4 regions of the Pseudomonas sp. AC136 genome follow, and region 3 is predicted to be linked to each of the others. Evidence: predicted binding sites of a transcription regulator. Region 3 holds the regulator's gene; each other region holds the start of a gene.
The links. Region 3 encodes FliA, which starts transcription of late flagellar genes. Its sites were predicted from a motif close to CTAAAGTTTNNNNNNNNNNNGCCGNTAA; they were not measured.
Positions count from the first base shown of each region.

Region 1 (4,705 bases), 2.2 Mb from region 3:
CGCAGGGCGCGGGCCTGGTCCATGCCGGCGGTCCACTCGAAATTCACCGCGCCGGGAATGTGGCCGCCGCGTGCTGCGACAACTTTCTCGCCGCGGTATTCCGACGGCGCACGGGCGTCCCAGATGCCAAGGTCGGCACTGCCCAGGCGGCTTTGCAGGTACTCGCGGGTGGCGGTTGGGGCCTCGTGAATCTGCACGGCACCCGGCGCTTGTGTGGTCGGCGCCGGGGTGTCGGTGCTGAGTTCAAGTGCTTCCGATTGCCAGGCCAGCAGGCCGCCGTCCAGGTAGTGGTATCCGCTGTGGCCGATCACATCCAGCAACCAGATGAAACGTCCGGCCCAACCGCCGCCTTCATCGTCATACACCACATAAACGGCGTCGGGGTTGTGCCCTAGTTCTGCGAATAACGCTTGCAGCTGCGCGGGTTCTGGCAGCAAACCTGGCGCAGGCGGTTGGCCGAGTTGCGTGCGTTTGGGGTCGACGAAGCGCGCGCCCGGAATGTGCCCTTGGGCATAGCGCGCAGCGCTGGTGAGGTCGACCAGAATCAGCTCGGGCGCAGCGAGGCGCGAGGCGAGTTCAGCGGGTTCGATGACCAGCGGCAAACCAGTGAAGGCGGACATGCATGGCCTCCGGGCCAAGTGGATAGGGGGCAAATTGTAGCGGAAAGGCTAGCGCCCGCGTTTGGCAAAGCTGGCCAAGGCGCGTTCGATGCATTGCGATATTTTGCCAAACGCCTGCACGCAGGGCTCGCTCAGCGGCGTGCCTTGCTGGTCGACGACCAGAATCATCACCACCTTGCCGTTGTTGGCCAGCGAGCGCAGCAGGGTGTGCTCGCCGGGAAACAGGGCTTTCAAGGTTCCGGGCAATAAGGCCGAGAATTGAGCGATGTTGTCCGGGCTCAAGCGCAGTTGCCCTGGCTGCGAAAGCAAACGTTTGAGCACTTGGCTCTGGGTGGCATCGAGAGTCAGCGCTTGCGCTTCTTTGGGCAGGCCGACGATCTGCTGCGTCACCAGGCGCGTTTGCGTTTTATCAGCCAACAACACCAGCGCGCGGCTCATGCCGCAAGCGTCCAGCGCGTCGCGAATGCAGGCGGTCAGTTGCAACAGGTTGGCGAAGGCGCTCGGTTCGCGCAGCAGCTCACGGCAGTACTGTTGCCACGCGGGCGAGGTGTCCTTCGGCGGCGGCGCGGGTTCAGCTATGGCTTGCAGGTGACGGGCATCCCACGGCCAGAGCAGGGCATGAGCCGGGTGCCATAAATCGGTTCCGGGAAATTGCCGCGCACTGGTGACTGCTTGTTGGTGCGTCAGTTGCTGAAGATCTGCCAGCGGCAGCTGCAAATAAAGCGCGGTGATGCGCTGCCAACGCAAGCTGTGCGGGCAGTCCCAGGCTTGGTGGGAACTCAGCGCTAAAGCATTGGCAAATAAAATGGTGTTGCCCGGATGCGTCAGCCAGCGCGACAGCGCCGGGTCGGCGTCGAGTAACTGTTGCTGATGCAGCGGCTCTTGATTATTACGTGCGATGTGAAGCGCTTTCGCCAGCAGGCGGCGATCGGTCGCGAGCAGGCGATACGCTTGGATGATCCATTCCGGCAGGCGCCACTGCTCAGCAAGTGCCAGGCAGAGCGTGGGTAGCGTGACGCCGAACAGTTCGCGCTCGACCTTGTGGGTCGGCTCGCCCTTGCCGAGCACCCGCTGTTCCCATTTATCCACCAGCTCGGGATGCGCCGCCGCCAGCGGCCAGAGTGGCGACAAAAACAGCAAGCTGCTCCAGTGGATTTCCTGCCACAGCCGCGCCAGGCGATTGGCAAACAAACCGCTGGCCTGCTGCGAGGCGTGCTGACTGATGAGCTGGATTTGCCGGAGTGCCTTGGGGATTTTTTCCTCGGCAATCACCGGCAACATATTTAGAAGGTCTTCGGTGCGCTTCAAACCCAGGCGCGTGATGGCGATTTCGAGACTCTCCGCCGGCTCGCTCAAGCTGTTGTTGCTTCGGTTGGCTTCACGCAAAACCAACAGGGCAAGCGAGGGGCTCGCTTCGATCACATTGGCGACATCGCGCAACGAACTGCTGCTATTAAGCAGGGAACGCCGAACCCGTTCGTGGGTCGTCGCCAGTATTGGCAGACGAACACTGTCGAGGTGCTTAAGCCAGGTTTTCAGGCTTGATGGTACGGGTGGCAAGGTCGGCATGTTGTTGTGAGCCCATTGGCTTTTAACCTTAACTGGCTATAGTCTGGCGTATAAGTTCCGATAATTAGAAGGGGTGATTTTTATGCCCCTCTCATTGGCTGCGTCTTCCTGACTTTCTAAGTAATCCTTATATGGCAAAAATCATCGGCATCATCGTTGTGTTCGCGTCGGTACTGGGCGGGTACGTTTTATCCCACGGTAAAATCGCGGCGCTTATTCAGCCCTTCGAGGTGATGATTATCGGTGGTGCGGCATTGGGTGCGTTTCTGCAAGCCAACCCCGGCAGCACCTTCATGTCAGTGTTCAAAAAAGCACTGAAAATGTTCGGCAACCGTTTTACTCACGCTTTCTATCTGGAAGTGTTGAGCATGCTTTACGAGATCCTCAACAAGAGTCGCCGCGAGGGCATGATGGCCATCGAGGCCGACGTTGAAGACCCCGCCGCCAGCGCTATTTTCAGCAAATACCCAGGCCTGCTCAAAGACGCCGGCATGACCGCTTTTGTCTGCGACTACTTGCGCATCATGTCGTCCGGCAACATGGCCCCGCATGAACTCGAAGGCCTGTTCGACATGGAATTGGGCAGCCTTAAAGAAGAACTCGAACACAACTCCCACGCCGTAACCCGCATCGCCGACGGCTTGCCCGGTTTCGGTATCGTGGCAGCGGTACTCGGTATCGTGGTGACCATGGCCCTGTTGGGGCAGGTTGAGCAATCGGCCTTGGGCCAACACGTGGGCGCGGCGCTGGTGGGTACGTTCCTCGGTATTCTCGCCGCGTATGGCTTCTTCGGACCCTTGGCCACTTGCCTTGAGCACGATGCCAAGGAAGAGCTGAACGTGTACGAAGCCATCAAGGCTTCGTTGGTTGCATCGGCCTCGGGCATGCCGCCGTCGCTGGCGGTGGAGTTCGGCCGTAAAGTGTTGTTCCCGGCGCATCGACCCAGTTTCAGCGAGCTGGAACAAGCGATTCGCGGTCGCTGATAGATGGACAACAACCAACCCATCATCGTTAAACGCGTCAAGAAATTTGCCGCCGGCCACCACGGTGGCGCATGGAAAATTGCCTTCGCGGACTTCGCCGTTGCCATGATGGCGTTCTTCCTGGTGCTGTGGCTGATGTCCTCGGCCACGCCAGAGCAGAAGAAGGCCATCTCCGGTTATTTCCAGGACCCCGTCGGTTTCAGTGAAAGCGCCAGCCCCTATGTGATTGACCTGGGCGGCACGCCAACGCCGGCGCCGGACAAAACGCTCAATCCCGACGTGAAAGACGCCAAGGCTGCCACCGACACCGCGTCCGATACCGAAAGCGATATTTCTCCGAGCGAAACGCAAGCGGAAAACATCGCCGAAAAACTGGAAAAAGAGCGCCTGGAACTGCTGCTGCAAGAACTGCAAAATAAGGTCAACGAGAACCCGCAGTTGCAGCGCTTCAAGGATCAGATTCTGTTCGAGATCACTCAGGACGGCCTGCGCATTCAGATCATGGACGCCGCCAACCGACCGATGTTCGACAGTGGCAGCGCGCGCTTGCAAACGTACTTCGAAGACATCCTCATCGCCATGGCGGACACCATCAAGGCGGTGCCTAACAAGATCAGCGTCAGCGGCCACACCGATGCCAAGCCGTTCGTAGGCCGTGGTGATTACGGCAACTGGGAGCTGTCGGCCGAGCGCGCCAACGCGGCGCGGCGCACCTTGGTGGCAGGCAGTTACCCGGAAGAGCAAATCGCTCGCGTGGTCGGCTACGCCTCCTCGGCGCTGTTTGATCGCGAAGACCCCATGAACCCGGTGAATCGTCGGATCGACATCATCGTGCTGACCAAAAAGGCTCAGCGCGCTATTGAAGGCGAGCAGGGCGGTGAAGAGGGTGAGGCGCCGCCAGTCGAAGGCGCTCCGGCCGTACCCGGCGCAGCGCCTGCGCCTGGCGCCTCTCCCGCGCCGACCGGAACCGCGCCCGGCGCGCAAACCTCGCCAGAGCAATTTCGCGAAAAGCTCAACGTGTTTGATAACGGTGCGTTGCGCGTGGATCAGGCGCGGGAAAACTGAGTGCCGAACCCAACGTAAAAGGCCGCGTATCGACGCGGCCTTTTTGTTTCAGTAATCCGACTCGGGAAGGGTCGAGATAATGTGCCGATAGCTCGCCATTCGCTGCGGCTGGATGCGCCCGTCTTCCAGCGCTTTGAGCAGTGCGCAGCCCGGCTCGCGGTCGTGCTTGCAGTCGCGGAAGCGGCATTGGCCCAGCAGGTCGTGGAACTCGATAAAGCCGGCTTCGACGTCATCGCGGCTGACGTGCACCAAACCAAATTCGCGAATGCCCGGCGAGTCGATCAACTCGCCGCCGTTGGGGAAGTGGAACAAGCGCGCCGTGGTCGTGGTGTGCGTGCCCTTGCCAGTCAGCTCGGACAGCGGGCCGACGCGGGTGTCGACTTCCGGCAGCAAGCTGTTGACCAGCGACGACTTGCCCACACCTGACTGCCCCACAAACACGCTCACGTGTCCATCCAGCTCGGCCTG
Region 1 is NZ_OZ409865.1:2,800,229-2,804,933, reverse strand. Features, by position in the region: gene ACZZZU_RS12655 (rhodanese-like domain-containing protein) at 1-620, opposite strand, end outside; gene ACZZZU_RS12650 (HDOD domain-containing protein) at 669-2,189, opposite strand; gene motA (flagellar motor stator protein MotA) at 2,321-3,172, shown strand; gene motB (flagellar motor protein MotB) at 3,176-4,237, shown strand; gene rsgA (small ribosomal subunit biogenesis GTPase RsgA) at 4,286-4,705, opposite strand, start outside.
Region 1: a site for FliA is predicted at 2,226-2,253, ahead of motA (flagellar motor stator protein MotA). Genes of this name have one in related genera too.

Region 2 (4,705 bases), 2.1 Mb from region 3:
GGCCTGCGCGACGATGCGCAACTGATCGGTTTCCAAGGTCCGGCCAATGCACCCGTAGCCGTGCTGCTCAAGCACAACGGCCTGCACTTCGAAATTCAGATCGACGCCTCCAGCCCCATCGGCCAGACCGACGCGGCCGGCGTGAAAGACGTGCTGATGGAAGCGGCGCTGACCACCATCATGGACTGCGAAGACTCCGTAGCCGCCGTGGATGCAGACGACAAAACCGTCATCTACCGCAACTGGCTCGGCCTGATGAAGGGCGACCTGGCCGAAGAAGTGGCCAAGGGCGGCACCACCTTCACCCGCACCATGAACCCCGACCGCGTCTACACCAAGACCGACGGCAGCGAGCTGACCCTGCACGGTCGCAGCCTGTTGTTCGTGCGTAACGTCGGCCACCTGATGACCAACCCGGCCATTCTCGATGCCCAAGGCAACGAAATTCCGGAAGGCATCCAGGATGCACTGTTCACCAGCCTGATCGCGGTGCACAACCTCAACGGCAACACCAGCCGCAAGAACACCCGTACCGGCTCGGTGTACATCGTTAAGCCAAAAATGCACGGCCCGGAAGAAGTCGCCTTCACCAGCGAAATCTTCACCCGCGTCGAAGACGTTCTGGGCTTGCCACGCAACACCCTGAAAGTCGGCATCATGGACGAAGAGCGCCGCACCACCGTCAACCTGAAGGCGTGCATCAAAGCCGCCAGCGAGCGCGTGGTGTTCATCAACACCGGCTTCCTCGACCGCACCGGTGACGAAATCCACACCTCCATGGAAGCCGGCCCGGTTGTGCGCAAGGCCGCCATGAAAGCCGAGAAGTGGATCGCCGCCTACGAGAACTGGAACGTCGACATCGGCCTGGCCACCGGCCTGCAAGGTCGCGCCCAGATCGGTAAAGGCATGTGGGCCATGCCCGACCTGATGGCCGGCATGCTCGAACAGAAAATCGCTCACCCGCTGGCCGGCGCCAACACCGCCTGGGTGCCGTCGCCGACCGCCGCTGCGTTGCACGCGCTGCACTACCACAAGGTTGACGTGTTCGCCCGTCAGGCCGAACTGGCCAAGCGTGAGCGTGCCTCGATTGACGACATCCTGACCATCCCGCTGGCGGCTAACACCAACTGGTCTGCAGATGAAATCCAGAACGAACTGGACAACAACTCGCAGGGCATTCTGGGTTACGTAGTGCGCTGGATCGACCAAGGCGTCGGCTGCTCGAAAGTGCCGGACATCAACGACGTTGGCCTGATGGAAGACCGCGCCACCCTGCGTATTTCCAGCCAATTGCTCGCCAACTGGCTGCGCCATGGCATCGCCAGCGAAGAGCAGATTGTGGCCAGCCTCAAGCGCATGGCGCCCGTGGTTGACCGTCAGAACGCCAACGACCCGCTGTACCGTCCGCTGGCTCCGAACTTCGATGACAACATCGCCTTCCAGGCTGCCCTGGAGTTGGTGATCGAAGGCGCCAAGCAACCGAACGGCTACACCGAGCCGGTTCTGCACCGTCGTCGTCGTGAATTCAAAGCCAAAAACGGCCTGTAATTCACTCGACAGCGGCACAAAAAAAACGCCCTTCGGGGCGTTTTTTTATGGGTATTCCTCGGCGATAGCTGCCTGATGGCACCTGGCCCTGCACCCATCCCGGAAAAGCCCTACATACAACCGGACCAGCGGGCATACGGAAAACTTAAGCCGCCCAGCTAAATGCCGATAAAAATGTACCACGACCTATACAATGGTCAGCTCGTGACCAATAAAAGATAATTAGTTTCATTTGGAAACTTTTCCTCTGCCGCAGTCTGGAAACAAGTCCATGTTCAAAAATATGTCGCTGACGTTGAAGCTTTCCCTGCCGCCCGCCGTGGCGCTTATCGGCCTGCTGCTCTTCGTGGTCTACACCGGCATTCAACTGAGCAATAACGACACCCGCCTCGTCGCGCTGGAAAAACAGAGCTACCCGACACTGGAAAACGCCGACGCGGTGATCTTCCAGTTTTCCCGTATCCCCGGCCTGCTCAATAGCGCCGTTGCGGCCGGCGAAATGGAAACGCTCAACGACGCTCGCAAAGTGATCGACGAAATCAACGTCAAGCAGCAAGCCCTGCAGACGTTGGTGAACGATCAGCCGCAACGACGCGATGAGTTACGTGCCTGGACCGCCGCCGTAAAGAGCTATGCCGACAACGCCTTCTCGGCCACCGAACAACTGCTCAAGGGCACAGCCTTTGAAGACCTGCGCGCCAACCTCGACCGCATGGCCAACGACCTGCAACTGGCGCAGAAAGCCGGCGAGCAGTTTCGCGCCCACGCCTATGACGATTTCCAGACCAGCCTGGCGCAAACCCGCACTGACAATGCCACCACCACTCGCGTCGGTTACGGCCTGAGCATCGCGCTCATTTTGCTGGTCAGCATCGGTTCGGTGATGGTCATTCGCAGCGTCATGAGCAACATCCATGGCGTGATCGACTCGTTGAAAGCCATTGCCAGCGGCGACGGCGATCTCACACGCCGCGTAACGGTGGAAACGAACGACGAAATCGGCGTGATGATCAAACTGTTCAACGGTTTCCTCGACAAGCTGCAAGGCACCATCCGCCAGATCGTCAATGCCGCCAGCCCACTGGGCGATATGTCCAAGGAACTGTACCGGCTAACCCAGGGCGCCGAAGAAAACGCCCGCTCGCAGCAGGGTCACACCGACTCCATCAGCCGCGACATTGCCACCATGACCGGCAGCATTCAGGAAGTGGCGCAGCGTTCGCAACAGGCCTCCCACGAGGCGGGCGCGGCGTCGAAACAAGCCGAAAGCGCGCGCCAGAACATCGGCAGCCTGTCCTCCAGCATCAGCGACCTGGGCAGTAGCGTCATGGGCTCGGTTCAGGCCATGGAGCAATTGGAAGAAGAAACCCAGCAGGTGGGCTCGGTGCTCACGGTCATTCGCAGCATTGCCGAGCAAACCAACCTATTGGCCCTGAACGCCGCTATTGAAGCCGCGCGGGCGGGCGAGCAAGGTCGCGGCTTTGCCGTAGTGGCAGACGAAGTGCGCAACCTGGCGCAGAAAACAGCAGCCAGCACGGCTGAAATCCAGAACATTATTCAGCGCCTGCAAAACAGCGCCAATGGCGTGCTGAACGTAATGACGCAGAACGGCCAGAAAGCCCAGGCCAGTATCGAACGCTCGGTGGCTGCCACCGAAACCCTGGACGCTATCGCCCAGGCTGTTCGCCAGATTGACGAGTTGAATGCCGGCATCGCCCAGTTCACCCAGGAGCAGATCGGCCTTTCCAACTCCATTCAAAAAGACACAGAAGTGTTGCAGAGGGATACGCAAGCAACCACACACGGGGCCGATGCGACCGCACGCCTTGGCGAGCAGTTGGTCAGCACCGGGGACCATTTGCGCGCCGCTACGGCCCAATTCCGCGTTTAACACGAGAGCACCAGAATGACCCAACTTCGAGTATTCACCCTCGCAGCCTGCCTTGCGAGCACACCGGCGTTTGCCTTGGACCAAGGCGAATATCGCTTTAACGGTTTCGGCACCGCCGGCATTACCCACCTGGGTGGTGAAGACGATGGCCGCAGCTACGGCGTGAACGGCCAGACCAACGACTCCTGGCGCGGCGACCAACTGTCCAAGCTCGGCGGCCAGTTCCAGTACGGCCTCACCGACACCGTCGGCGTCACCGTGCAGGCAACGCTCAAGCCCGAGCAAGACAACTGGAAAGCCAACCTGGAATGGGCCTATTTGTCGTGGCAAGCCACCGACGGCCTGATGCTGCGTGCCGGTCGTCTGCGCAGCCCGGTGTACATGTACTCGGAAACCCTCGACGTCGGCTTCACCTACCCCTGGCTGCGTCTGCCAGACGAGGTGTACAGCCAGGTTCAGGTCAGCAACTATGAAGGTGCGGATGCCGTTTACACCCTGCCGCTTTCCTTCGGTTCGGTAAGCTTCCAGGTTGCGGGTGGCCAGGCGGTCAACCGCAACATTTTCGCCGCCGATGACCTCTACGACATCGACTACAAGAAAATTTTCGCCGCCAACGTCAGCCTCGCCACTAACGACTTCGGCACCGTGCGCATCGGCTACACCGAAGCCGATATCGACGCCGACATCACCGGCCGGGTTACCACGCCGTTCCGCACACGTATCACCATCCCGCTTAATCAGCTGGACCAGCAGAAGGGCAAATTCACTTCTGTGGGCTACCAATACGACGACGGCACCTGGATTACCGCCAACGAGTGGACCAGCCGCATCATCGAAGCCGATGACGCCGGCAGCACCGACGCGTTCTACCTGATGGGCGGCCGCCGTTTCGGCGACTTCCTGGCCCACGTCACTTACGCCCAGTTGGACGAAGACGCGGGTCGTCAGACTTCCTGGACCTATGGCCTGAACTACAACGTCACCCCGACCGTGATCGTCAAAAGCGAATACAAGCGCGTGGACACCACCGGCGGTTACGGCGGCGTGTTCGTCGAAAACGCCCAAGAGAGCTACAACCACGCGGTCTATTCAGCGACCAACGGCCTGGCGGGCACGCCTTCGCGCAACTTCGACGGCGACATCATCAGCGTCGGCGTTGACTTCGTATTCTAAGGAGAGCCCCCATGAAGTTTGCAATTCGCGCTCTCTATGCCAGCACCCTGATGGCCGCTGCCACCCTGGCTCACGCCGAAGTGGCGGTGATCG
Region 2 is NZ_OZ409865.1:2,903,480-2,908,184, forward strand. Features, by position in the region: gene ACZZZU_RS13020 (malate synthase G) at 1-1,548, shown strand, start outside; gene ACZZZU_RS13025 (methyl-accepting chemotaxis protein) at 1,820-3,439, shown strand; gene ACZZZU_RS13030 (hypothetical protein) at 3,455-4,612, shown strand; gene ACZZZU_RS13035 (phosphate ABC transporter substrate-binding protein) at 4,624-4,705, shown strand, end outside.
Region 2: a site for FliA is predicted at 1,693-1,720, ahead of ACZZZU_RS13025 (methyl-accepting chemotaxis protein). Genes of this name have one in related genera too.

Region 3 (4,705 bases):
TTCACGCTTATCGGCATGAATCTGCGGACCTTCACCATGAGAAGGCTCTTTTTGTTGTTCTTGCTCGGCGCGCAGCACGGCATGGTCGTGCTCGATACCTGCGAAACGGTCCACTTGGCTGGCCATAAGCACCAGTTTCAGCAGGTTGCTTTCCACTTCGGTAACCAGTTGCGTAACGCGCTTGATCACCTGACCGGTGAGGTCCTGGTAATCCTGGGCGAGCAAAATGTCGTTGAGGTGCCCCGACAATTTGCTGCTGTCACGTTCGCTTCGGGCGAGAAACAGTTCGATGCGTTTGGCCAATTCGCGGAACGCTTCGGCACCCAACTCGCGGCGCATAAAGCGACCCCAGTCGGCGCCCAGCGCAGTGGCTTCATCGTTGAGATCGTTAACCAGCGGCGCACTCTGCTCCACCAGATCCATGGTGCGATTGGCCGCTTTCTCGGTCATCGTCACGACATAGTTCAGGCGTTCGGTGGCATCGGTGATTTGCGACACTTCCTTGGCATGTGGAACGCGTGGGTCAAGTTGGAAGTTGACGATGGCGTTGTGCAGCTCACGCGTCAGTTTTCCCACTTCGTGGTAAAGACCACGATCACGCACTTTGTTGAGCTCATGAATGAGCTGCACCGCTTCGCCAAAATTACCTTTTTCAAGGCTATCAACGAGCTCGCGGGCATTGGATTTTAGGGACGACTCAAGGTCGCCCATGGGTAGATCGTCGTGCGCCATATTGCCCCCACGGCCGGGATCAGCCGTTAACACGCTCGAAGATTTTTTCGATCTTCTCTTTCAGCACTTGAGCTGTGAACGGCTTCACTACGTAGCCATTCACCCCGGCCTGCGCCGCTTCGATAATCTGATCGCGCTTGGCCTCGGCGGTCACCATCAGCACCGGCAGGTGCTTGAGACGGTCATCGGCGCGAACCGCACGCAACAGGTCGATACCGGTCATACCCGGCATGTTCCAGTCAGTGACGAGAAAGTCGAAGCTGCCGCTTTGCAGCATGGGTAAAGCGGTGGTTCCGTCATCAGCCTCAGCGGTGTTGGTGAATCCCAAGTCACGCAAGAGGTTCTTGATGATCCGTCGCATCGTTGAGAAGTCGTCAACGATGAGGATTTTCATGTTTTTGTCCAAGTCGACCTCCGTACAGTCCTAAACGCACCCAGCACCTGGATGCGCGTTGAATCGAGAAACTGGCAGTGCCGCTCAGCTAGCGCGCCACTCGCTCAAGCGTGCACGCAAACGAGCGGCACACTGGCTATGCAACTGGCTGACCCGCGATTCGCTGACCCCCAGCACTTCGCCAATTTCCTTGAGATTCAGTTCTTCGTCGTAATACAGCGACAACACCAACTGTTCACGTTCAGGCAGTCCAGAGATGGCCGCCGCCAATGCCGATTGGAAGCGTTCATCTTCCAGATCGCGCGAAGGCTCGAAGTGGGTAATGCCAGCGTCTTCACGCAGACCTGTGTGCTCGCCGTCCTGAAGAAGGTCGTCGAAACTGAACAAGCGGCTGCCCAAAGTGTCGCCAAGAATGCCGTAGTAATCCTCGAGACTCAATTGGAGTTCGGCCGCAACTTCTTGATCTTTAGCGTCTCTACCCGTTCGGGCTTCAATTTTTCGGATTGCGTCACTGACCATGCGACTGTTGCGGTGCACCGAACGCGGTGCCCAATCGCCCTTGCGTACCTCATCCAGCATAGATCCACGTATGCGAATGCCGGCGAAAGTTTCAAAACTGGCGCCTTTGCTGGAGTCGTATTTCTTTGACGCTTCAAGCAGACCGATCATGCCGGCCTGGATCAGATCTTCCACCTGCACGCTTGCCGGCAAACGTGCCAGCAAGTGGTAGGCGATGCGTTTGACCAGAGGCGCGTAACGCTCGATCAACTGGTGCTGGGAGTCCTGCGCCTGTGCCTTGCTATACATACGGAGCCCATTGCCTGATGTCATACGGCCGTATCAGCAAGCGGTTGCTGGACCAGACGCTCCACGAAGAACTCCAAGTGCCCACGCGGATTGGCTGGTAACGGCCAGGTGTCGACCTTCTGCGCGATGGCCTTGAATGCCAGCGCGCACTTGGAGCGAGGGAAGGCCTCATAAACTGCGCGTTGCTTCTGTACCGCCTTGCGTACCGACTCGTCGTAAGGCACAGCGCCGACGTATTGCAAGGCGACGTCGAGGAAACGATCAGTCACTTTGGTCAGCTTAGCAAAGAGGTTGCGACCTTCCTGTGGGCTGTGCGCCATATTGGCGAGTACGCGGAAACGGCTCATGCCGTGGTCGCGGTTCAGCAGTTTGATCAGGGCGTAGGCGTCGGTGATGGAAGTGGGCTCATCGCACACCACCACAATCACTTCCTGGGCCGCGCGCACAAAGCTCACCACCGCATCGCCGATACCGGCGGCGGTGTCGATCACCAATACGTCGAGGTTGTCACTGATGTCGCTGAACGCCTGAATCAGGCCAGCGTGTTGCATGGGCGTGAGCTGCACCATGCTTTGCGTGCCAGAGGCTGCCGGCACGATGCGGATGCCGCCCGGCCCTTGCAGCAGCACGTCGCGCAGTTCGCATTCGCCACTGATGACGTCGGCCAGGGTGCGCTTGGCCGACAGGCCCAACAGCACGTCGACGTTAGCCAGGCCCAGGTCGGCGTCCATCAGCATCACACGCCGACCGAGGTCAGCCAGGGCCAGGGAAAGATTGACCGATACATTGGTCTTGCCGACGCCACCCTTGCCGCCAGTCACCGCGATCACCTGTACGGGATGCATACCCATGTTATCTACACACCTTGTCTAGCTCGACTGAGGCCACTTGGCTGATTACGTTCAGGCCCGGCACCGGGCCCACCTGAACGACTAAATTTCGTTACTGCCTTGCTCTACAGCGAATCAGCCTGCGCGACGCGCCGGGTTCTGGTACAGCCCGGCGAACATGTCGGCCATGGCGTCTTCGCTGGGCTCCTGAGGCGCCTGCAAACTCACGGCGCGGCTCACCAACTGATGACTGCGTGGAACGTGCAAGTCATCTGGAATGCGCGGACCGTCTGCCAGATAGGCTACCGGTAGATGCTGGCTTATAGCCAGACTTAAAACCTCGCCCAAACTGGTCGCTTCATCGGCCTTGGTAAGAATACAGCCAGTCAGACCGCAACGCTTATAGCTATGGTAGGCCGCCTTGAGCACTTGGCTCTGGCTGGTAGCGGCCAGCACCAGATAATTTTTCGATTTGACCCCACGACCCGCCAAGGTTTCCAACTGCATGTGCAGCGCCGGATCATTGCCCGGCAAGCCAGCGGTATCGATCAGCACCACACGCTTGCGCGCCAACGGCTCCAGCGCTTGGGTCAACGAGGTACCGGGGTCCACCTGGGTCACTGACACATTAAGAATGCGGCCCAAGGTTTTCAGCTGTTCCTGAGCACCGATGCGGTAGCTGTCCATGCTCACCAGCGCCACGTGTTGCGCGCCGTATTTCAAAACATAACGCGCCGCCATTTTTGCCAGTGTAGTGGTTTTACCCATACCAGCCGGGCCAACCAGCGCGATCACCCCGCCCTCTTCCAGCGGCTCGACTTTCGGCGTTTTGATCGCGTGTGCCAGGTGCGCAAGAATCATGCGCCAGGCCTGACGCTGCTCGGACACGGCAGACACCCGTTCCAACAACACGCGCGACAATTCTGCCGGCAAGCCCATGCGTTGCAGACGACGCCACAGCGCAGCCTGTTGCGGACGGCGACTTTGCATCTGACCCCAGGCCATCGAGCCCAGTTGCACTTCAATCAGCTCGCGCAGGCCGTTCAATTCGAAACGCATGGCATCAAGGCTGCGCTGGTCGGTTGCCACCGCCTTCGCAGGTTCTGGCGCAGGCGCGGCAGCCGGTTTTGGCCGCTCTGGGCGCACGAACGAGGCCGGCAATTCTGGCGCAACGATCGATTCATTGGCGAACAACTGGCCGTCTTTCATTTTTTCGCCGGCCACACGGGTCGCCAGATCGGCTTGCGCCGACACCAGCATCGACTGCGTGCGACGCAGCTCGTTCTCAAGCTCAGGGTTCGGCTGGCGGGCAGGCATCACCGGCGCCTGGTAGTCCAGGGCCGCGGTCAGTTCCACGCCTCCGGCGACACGGCGCGTGCCGATGATGGACGCATCGGCGCCCAGCTCATCGCGAACCAACTTCATGACTTGACGCATATCGGCGGCGAAAAAGCGTTTAACTTGCATGACCTAAGCCTCAGTTCAGTTCTGACCCACCGTGGCAACGATGGTGACCTGCTTGTTGTCTGGGATTTCCTGGTACGCCAACACGTGCATGGTCGGTACTGCCAACCGTGCGAACCGCGAGAGCATCGCCCGAACCGGACCGGCTACCAGCAGAATCGCTGGCTTACCGAGCATTTCCTGGCGTTGCGCGGCGTCCACCAGGGAACGCTGCAGCTTCTCGGCCATGCTCGGCTCCAAAAGAATGCCATCCTCGGAGCCTTGACCGGCCTTCTGTAGGCTATTGAGCAATATCTGTTCCAACCTGGGTTCCAAGGTGATCACAGGCAGCTCCGGCTCTAGTCCCACAATGCCTTGGACGATTGAGCGCGACAGCGCGACGCGAACTGCGGCCACCATGGCGGCGGGATCTTGACTCTTCACGTTGCTGATGGCTTCGGCAATGGAACGGATATCCCGCACCGGTACCTGCTCTTGC
Region 3 is NZ_OZ409865.1:5,040,079-5,044,783, reverse strand. Features, by position in the region: gene ACZZZU_RS22625 (protein phosphatase CheZ) at 1-732, opposite strand, end outside; gene ACZZZU_RS22620 (chemotaxis response regulator CheY) at 752-1,126, opposite strand; gene fliA (RNA polymerase sigma factor FliA) at 1,211-1,957, opposite strand; gene fleN (flagellar synthesis regulator FleN) at 1,954-2,784, opposite strand; gene flhF (flagellar biosynthesis protein FlhF) at 2,899-4,230, opposite strand; gene flhA (flagellar biosynthesis protein FlhA) at 4,246-4,705, opposite strand, start outside.

Region 4 (4,705 bases), 5.0 Mb from region 3:
CAGAGGCATACGTACATATAAGGCCCGGACTCAAAGTGACTTGATGCGGAGGATATTAATGTTAATGAGAATGCTTGTCAAAACTAGACCGAGCGTTTCTCATTGATATTCCCTCGGGGCGATGAACGGTCCCACGCATTATTTCCACGCATGAAAAAACCCGGCGCAGAGGCCGGGTTTTTTTAAGCGGAGCAGGGCAGCGATCAGTCGTCGAAATCCTGCCAGCCGCCCATTTCCTTCCAACGGTTCACGATGCCGCAGAACAGCTCGGCGGTTTTCTCGGTGTCGTAACGCGCGGAGTGCGCCTCGCGACCGTCGAAATCCATGCCAGCCGCCTGACACGCCCGAGCCAGCACGGTCTGCCCGTAAGCAAGGCCGGCGAGGGTGGCGGTGTCGAAGCTTGAGAACGGGTGAAATGGATTGCGCTTCAGGTCATTACGCGCGACGGCCGCATTGAGAAAGCCCAAGTCAAAACTGCTGTTGTGGCCCACCAGAATGGCGCGTTTGCAGCCGTTGGCTTTCAGCGCTTTGCGGATGCCACGGAAAATATCGGTCAATGCCGATTCTTCGCTAACCGCCATGCGCAGTGGGTGATCGAGCTTGATGCCGGTGAACTCCAGCGCAGCCGCTTCGATATTGGCGCCTTCAAACGGCTCGATACGGAAGAAGTAGGTGTGCTCCGGAAACAGAAAACCCTTTTCGTCCATGCCCACGGTGACGGCTGCAATTTCCAGCAGGGCGTCGGTGGCAGAGTTGAAACCGCCAGTCTCCACATCGACCACCACCGGCAAATAGCCGCGAAAGCGCGCGGCCATTGGGTGGCGCGAATTGCTGCTGCCGCCTTCCGGTTCGTCGTCGTAGTTGTCTTCACTCACGCGGTTTGCTCCAGCAAGCGCCAGCGCAGTTTTTCACCGGCGCGCAGCGGGACGACACTGTGCTCGCCAAGCGGCAAGATGGTCGGGGCGGTCCATTCTTCACGGACCAGGGTAATGGTATCGGTATTGCGCGGCAGGCCGTAGAAGTCCGGGCCGTGCTGGCTGGCAAAGCCTTCCAGCTTGTCCAGCGCGTTACGTTGCTCGAATGCTTCGGCGTACAGCTCAATCGCCGCGTAGGCCGTGTAGCAGCCGGCGCAACCGCAAGCGGCTTCTTTGGCGTGCTGAGCGTGGGGCGCCGAGTCGGTGCCGAGGAAGAACTTGGCGCTGCCGCTAGTGGCGGCGTCCAGCAGGGCTTCCTGGTGCACGTTGCGCTTGAGAATTGGCAGGCAATAGAAGTGCGGGCGAATGCCGCCAACCAGCATATGGTTGCGGTTGTACAGCAGGTGGTGAGCCGTGATCGTTGCGCCGACATTGGCTGGGGCGCTGTTGACGAACTGCACCGCATCGCCAGTGGTGATGTGTTCGAACACCACTTTGAGCGTCGGAAAACGCTCCACTACGCGGGTCAGGTGCTCATCGATAAACACCTTTTCGCGATCGAATACGTCGATTTCGCCGCGCGTCACTTCGCCGTGTACCAGCAGTGGCAAGCCCACTTCAGCCATGGCTTCGAGCACGTGAAAAATCTTGTCGACGCTGGTCACGCCGGAATCGGAATTGGTCGTGGCGCCGGCTGGATACAGCTTGGCGGCGTGTACGAAACCGGATGCCTTGGCGCTGCGAACATCGTCCGGGCTGGTGAGGTCGGTGAGGTACAGCACCATCAGCGGTTCAAAATGGCTGCCGGCCGGGCGGGCGGCAAGAATGCGCTGGCGATAGCCATCGGCTTCGGCGGCGTTGCGCACCGGCGGCACCAGGTTCGGCATGATGATGGCGCGACCGAAGGTGCGCGCGACGTCGGCGACCGTATGAGGCAGCACCGCGCCGTCGCGCAGGTGAATATGCCAGTCGTCCGGACGCAGCAGGGTGAGGCGGTCAGTCATGGGGGGCGATACCAGATCAGCGAAATTTGTGCGGTGAAAACTGCTGCGAATGCTACCGGAAAAGCCTGGTAGCGGCACCCGCTATCAAGTTTTCCCAACGCCAACCGATACCCCACTCAGAACGCCGTAATTCTTCATGGAGCCTACCGTGCGCCAGCGCTATCTCGCCTTGTTCAGCTTATTCGCCAGTCTGCCGGCCATGGCGATCACGTTTCAAACGCGCCTGGAAAAGGTCGAATGGAAGGTCGACGGCGATCAATTCGAGTGCCGCTTGTCGCAGGACATCACCGATTTCGGCCAAGGCCAATTCGTCCGCCGTGCCGGTGAACAGGTCACTTTCCGCCTGCAAGCCCGCGAACGCTGGCTGGGTGCAGGTTCGGCCACCCTGGTTGCTGCCGCAGCACCGTGGCAACCAGGGCGAGGCGACATCAATCTGGGTCGGGTCACGGTCGACAACGGCGCCATGCCTTTTAACAGCAGCCAGCAGCAAGGCGCGCGCATGCTCACCGGGTTACTGGAAGGTCGCAGTCCCGTAGTGCGCCACCGCATGCCGGACGGCGGCGAGGGCGTTGAAGTTCGCCTGCTGCCGGTCAAGTTCAACAAGGCCTACCACGATTACCTGGATTGCACGACCAAGCTGCTGCCCGTCAATTTCGACCAGATCAAACAAGTGCAAGTGGCCTTTCCGGGTGGCGGCGCCGACCTGGATGAACTTTCTCGCGCCAAGCTGGAAATCATCCTGCAGTACCTCAAGGCTGATCCGAGCGTTAACCATATCGAGCTGGACGGCCATTCCGACAACGGCGGCAACCGCCTCACCAACCTGGATATGTCCCGCCGTCGCGCGTTAGCCGTGCAGGAATATTTCAAGGCCAATGGCATCCCTGAAAGCCAGTTTGTCGTTCGCTTCCACGGTGAGCGTTATCCGCTGGTTCCCAACACTAATGCCGCCAACCGTGCGAAAAATCGCCGGGTAACCGTGCATTTGTCCCGCGAACCCATGCCGCCAGCGCCCACCACTCCCGCGACCGCGCCGATAAAACCTGCTGCCACGTCCTGATTGCAGGTTGTGCGCTTCCCGTCGTTTAGACGAAAGAATCCGTCGCTTGATCGTCATTAGCTGTCGCGCCTCTGTAAATTGTGCGGCGCGGCCAGTAGAATCGCGGGTTTTCCGTAGAACCCCGTGGAGTGATGGCATGGCGGACGTAAAGAAGGTTGTCCTGGCGTATTCCGGTGGCCTGGACACTTCGGTGATTCTCAAGTGGCTGCAAGACACCTATCAATGTGAAGTGGTGACATTCACCGCCGATCTCGGTCAAGGCGAAGAAGTTGAGCCAGCCCGTGCCAAGGCACAGGCCATGGGCGTCAAGGAAATCTTCATCGACGACCTGCGCGAAGAGTTCGTTCGCGACTTCGTTTTCCCCATGTTCCGCGCCAACACCGTGTACGAAGGCGAGTACCTGCTGGGTACGTCCATCGCCCGTCCGCTGATCGCCAAACGTCTGATCGAAATCGCCAACGAAACCGGCGCTGACGCCATTTCCCACGGCGCCACCGGCAAAGGCAACGACCAGGTTCGCTTCGAGCTCGGCGCTTATGCGTTGAAGCCTGGCGTAAAAGTGATCGCTCCGTGGCGTGAGTGGGATTTGCTCTCGCGTGAGAAGCTGATGGACTACGCCGAAAAGCACGCCATCCCGATCGAGCGTCACGGCAAGAAGAAATCGCCGTACTCCATGGATGCCAACTTGCTGCACATCTCCTACGAGGGCGGCGTGCTGGAAGACACCTGGACCGAGCACGAAGAAGACATGTGGAAATGGACCGTCTCCCCTGAGAACGCTCCAGACAAACCGACCTACTTGGAACTGACCTACCGCAACGGTGACATCGTCGCCCTCGACGGCGTGGAAATGTCCCCGGCCACCGTGCTCGCCACGCTGAACAAAATCGGCGGTGAAAACGGTATTGGTCGTCTCGACATCGTGGAAAACCGTTACGTCGGCATGAAATCCCGTGGCTGCTACGAGACGCCCGGCGGCACCATCATGCTGCGTGCTCACCGCGCCATTGAATCGATCACCCTGGACCGCGAAGTCGCTCACCTCAAAGACGAGCTGATGCCCAAGTACGCCAGCCTGATCTACACCGGCTACTGGTGGAGCCCGGAGCGTCTGATGCTGCAACAGATGATCGACGCATCGCAGGCCCACGTGAACGGCGTGGTTCGTCTGAAGCTGTACAAAGGCAACGTCATCGTCACTGGTCGTAAGTCCGAAGGCTCGCTGTTCGACGCCAACATCGCCACCTTCGAAGAAGACGGCGGCGCGTACAACCAGGCCGACGCGGCTGGGTTTATCAAGTTGAACGCCTTGCGCATGCGCATCGCCGCCAACAAGGGTCGCAAGCTGTTCTGATAAGCTTTTGCGGCTGACCAAACCCCGGCCACGAGCCGGGGTTTGCATTTATAAGCCTGTCACAGGCAACCGATGAGGAACGACTGATGAGACTGCTGCACACCATGCTGCGCGTCGGCGATATGGACAAATCCATCGCGTTTTATACCGAAGTGCTGGGCATGACCCTGCTGCGCCGCAAAGACTACCCCGACGGCCAATTCACCCTGGCATTCGTGGGCTACGGCAACGAAGCGGACAACAGCGTGATCGAGCTGACCCACAACTGGGGCGTCGAAAGCTACGAGCTGGGCACCGGTTACGGTCATATCGCCCTGGAAGTGGCCGACGTCTACAAAGCCTGCGAAGACATCCGCGCCCGTGGCGGAAAAAT
Region 4 is NZ_OZ409865.1:59,991-64,695, forward strand. Features, by position in the region: gene ACZZZU_RS00285 (bacterioferritin-associated ferredoxin) at 1-17, opposite strand, end outside; gene rnt (ribonuclease T) at 204-875, opposite strand; gene pyrC (dihydroorotase) at 872-1,918, opposite strand; gene ACZZZU_RS00300 (flagellar protein MotY) at 2,067-2,978, shown strand; gene ACZZZU_RS00305 (argininosuccinate synthase) at 3,115-4,332, shown strand; gene gloA (lactoylglutathione lyase) at 4,419-4,705, shown strand, end outside.
Region 4: a site for FliA is predicted at 2,002-2,029, ahead of ACZZZU_RS00300 (flagellar protein MotY). Genes of this name have one in related genera too.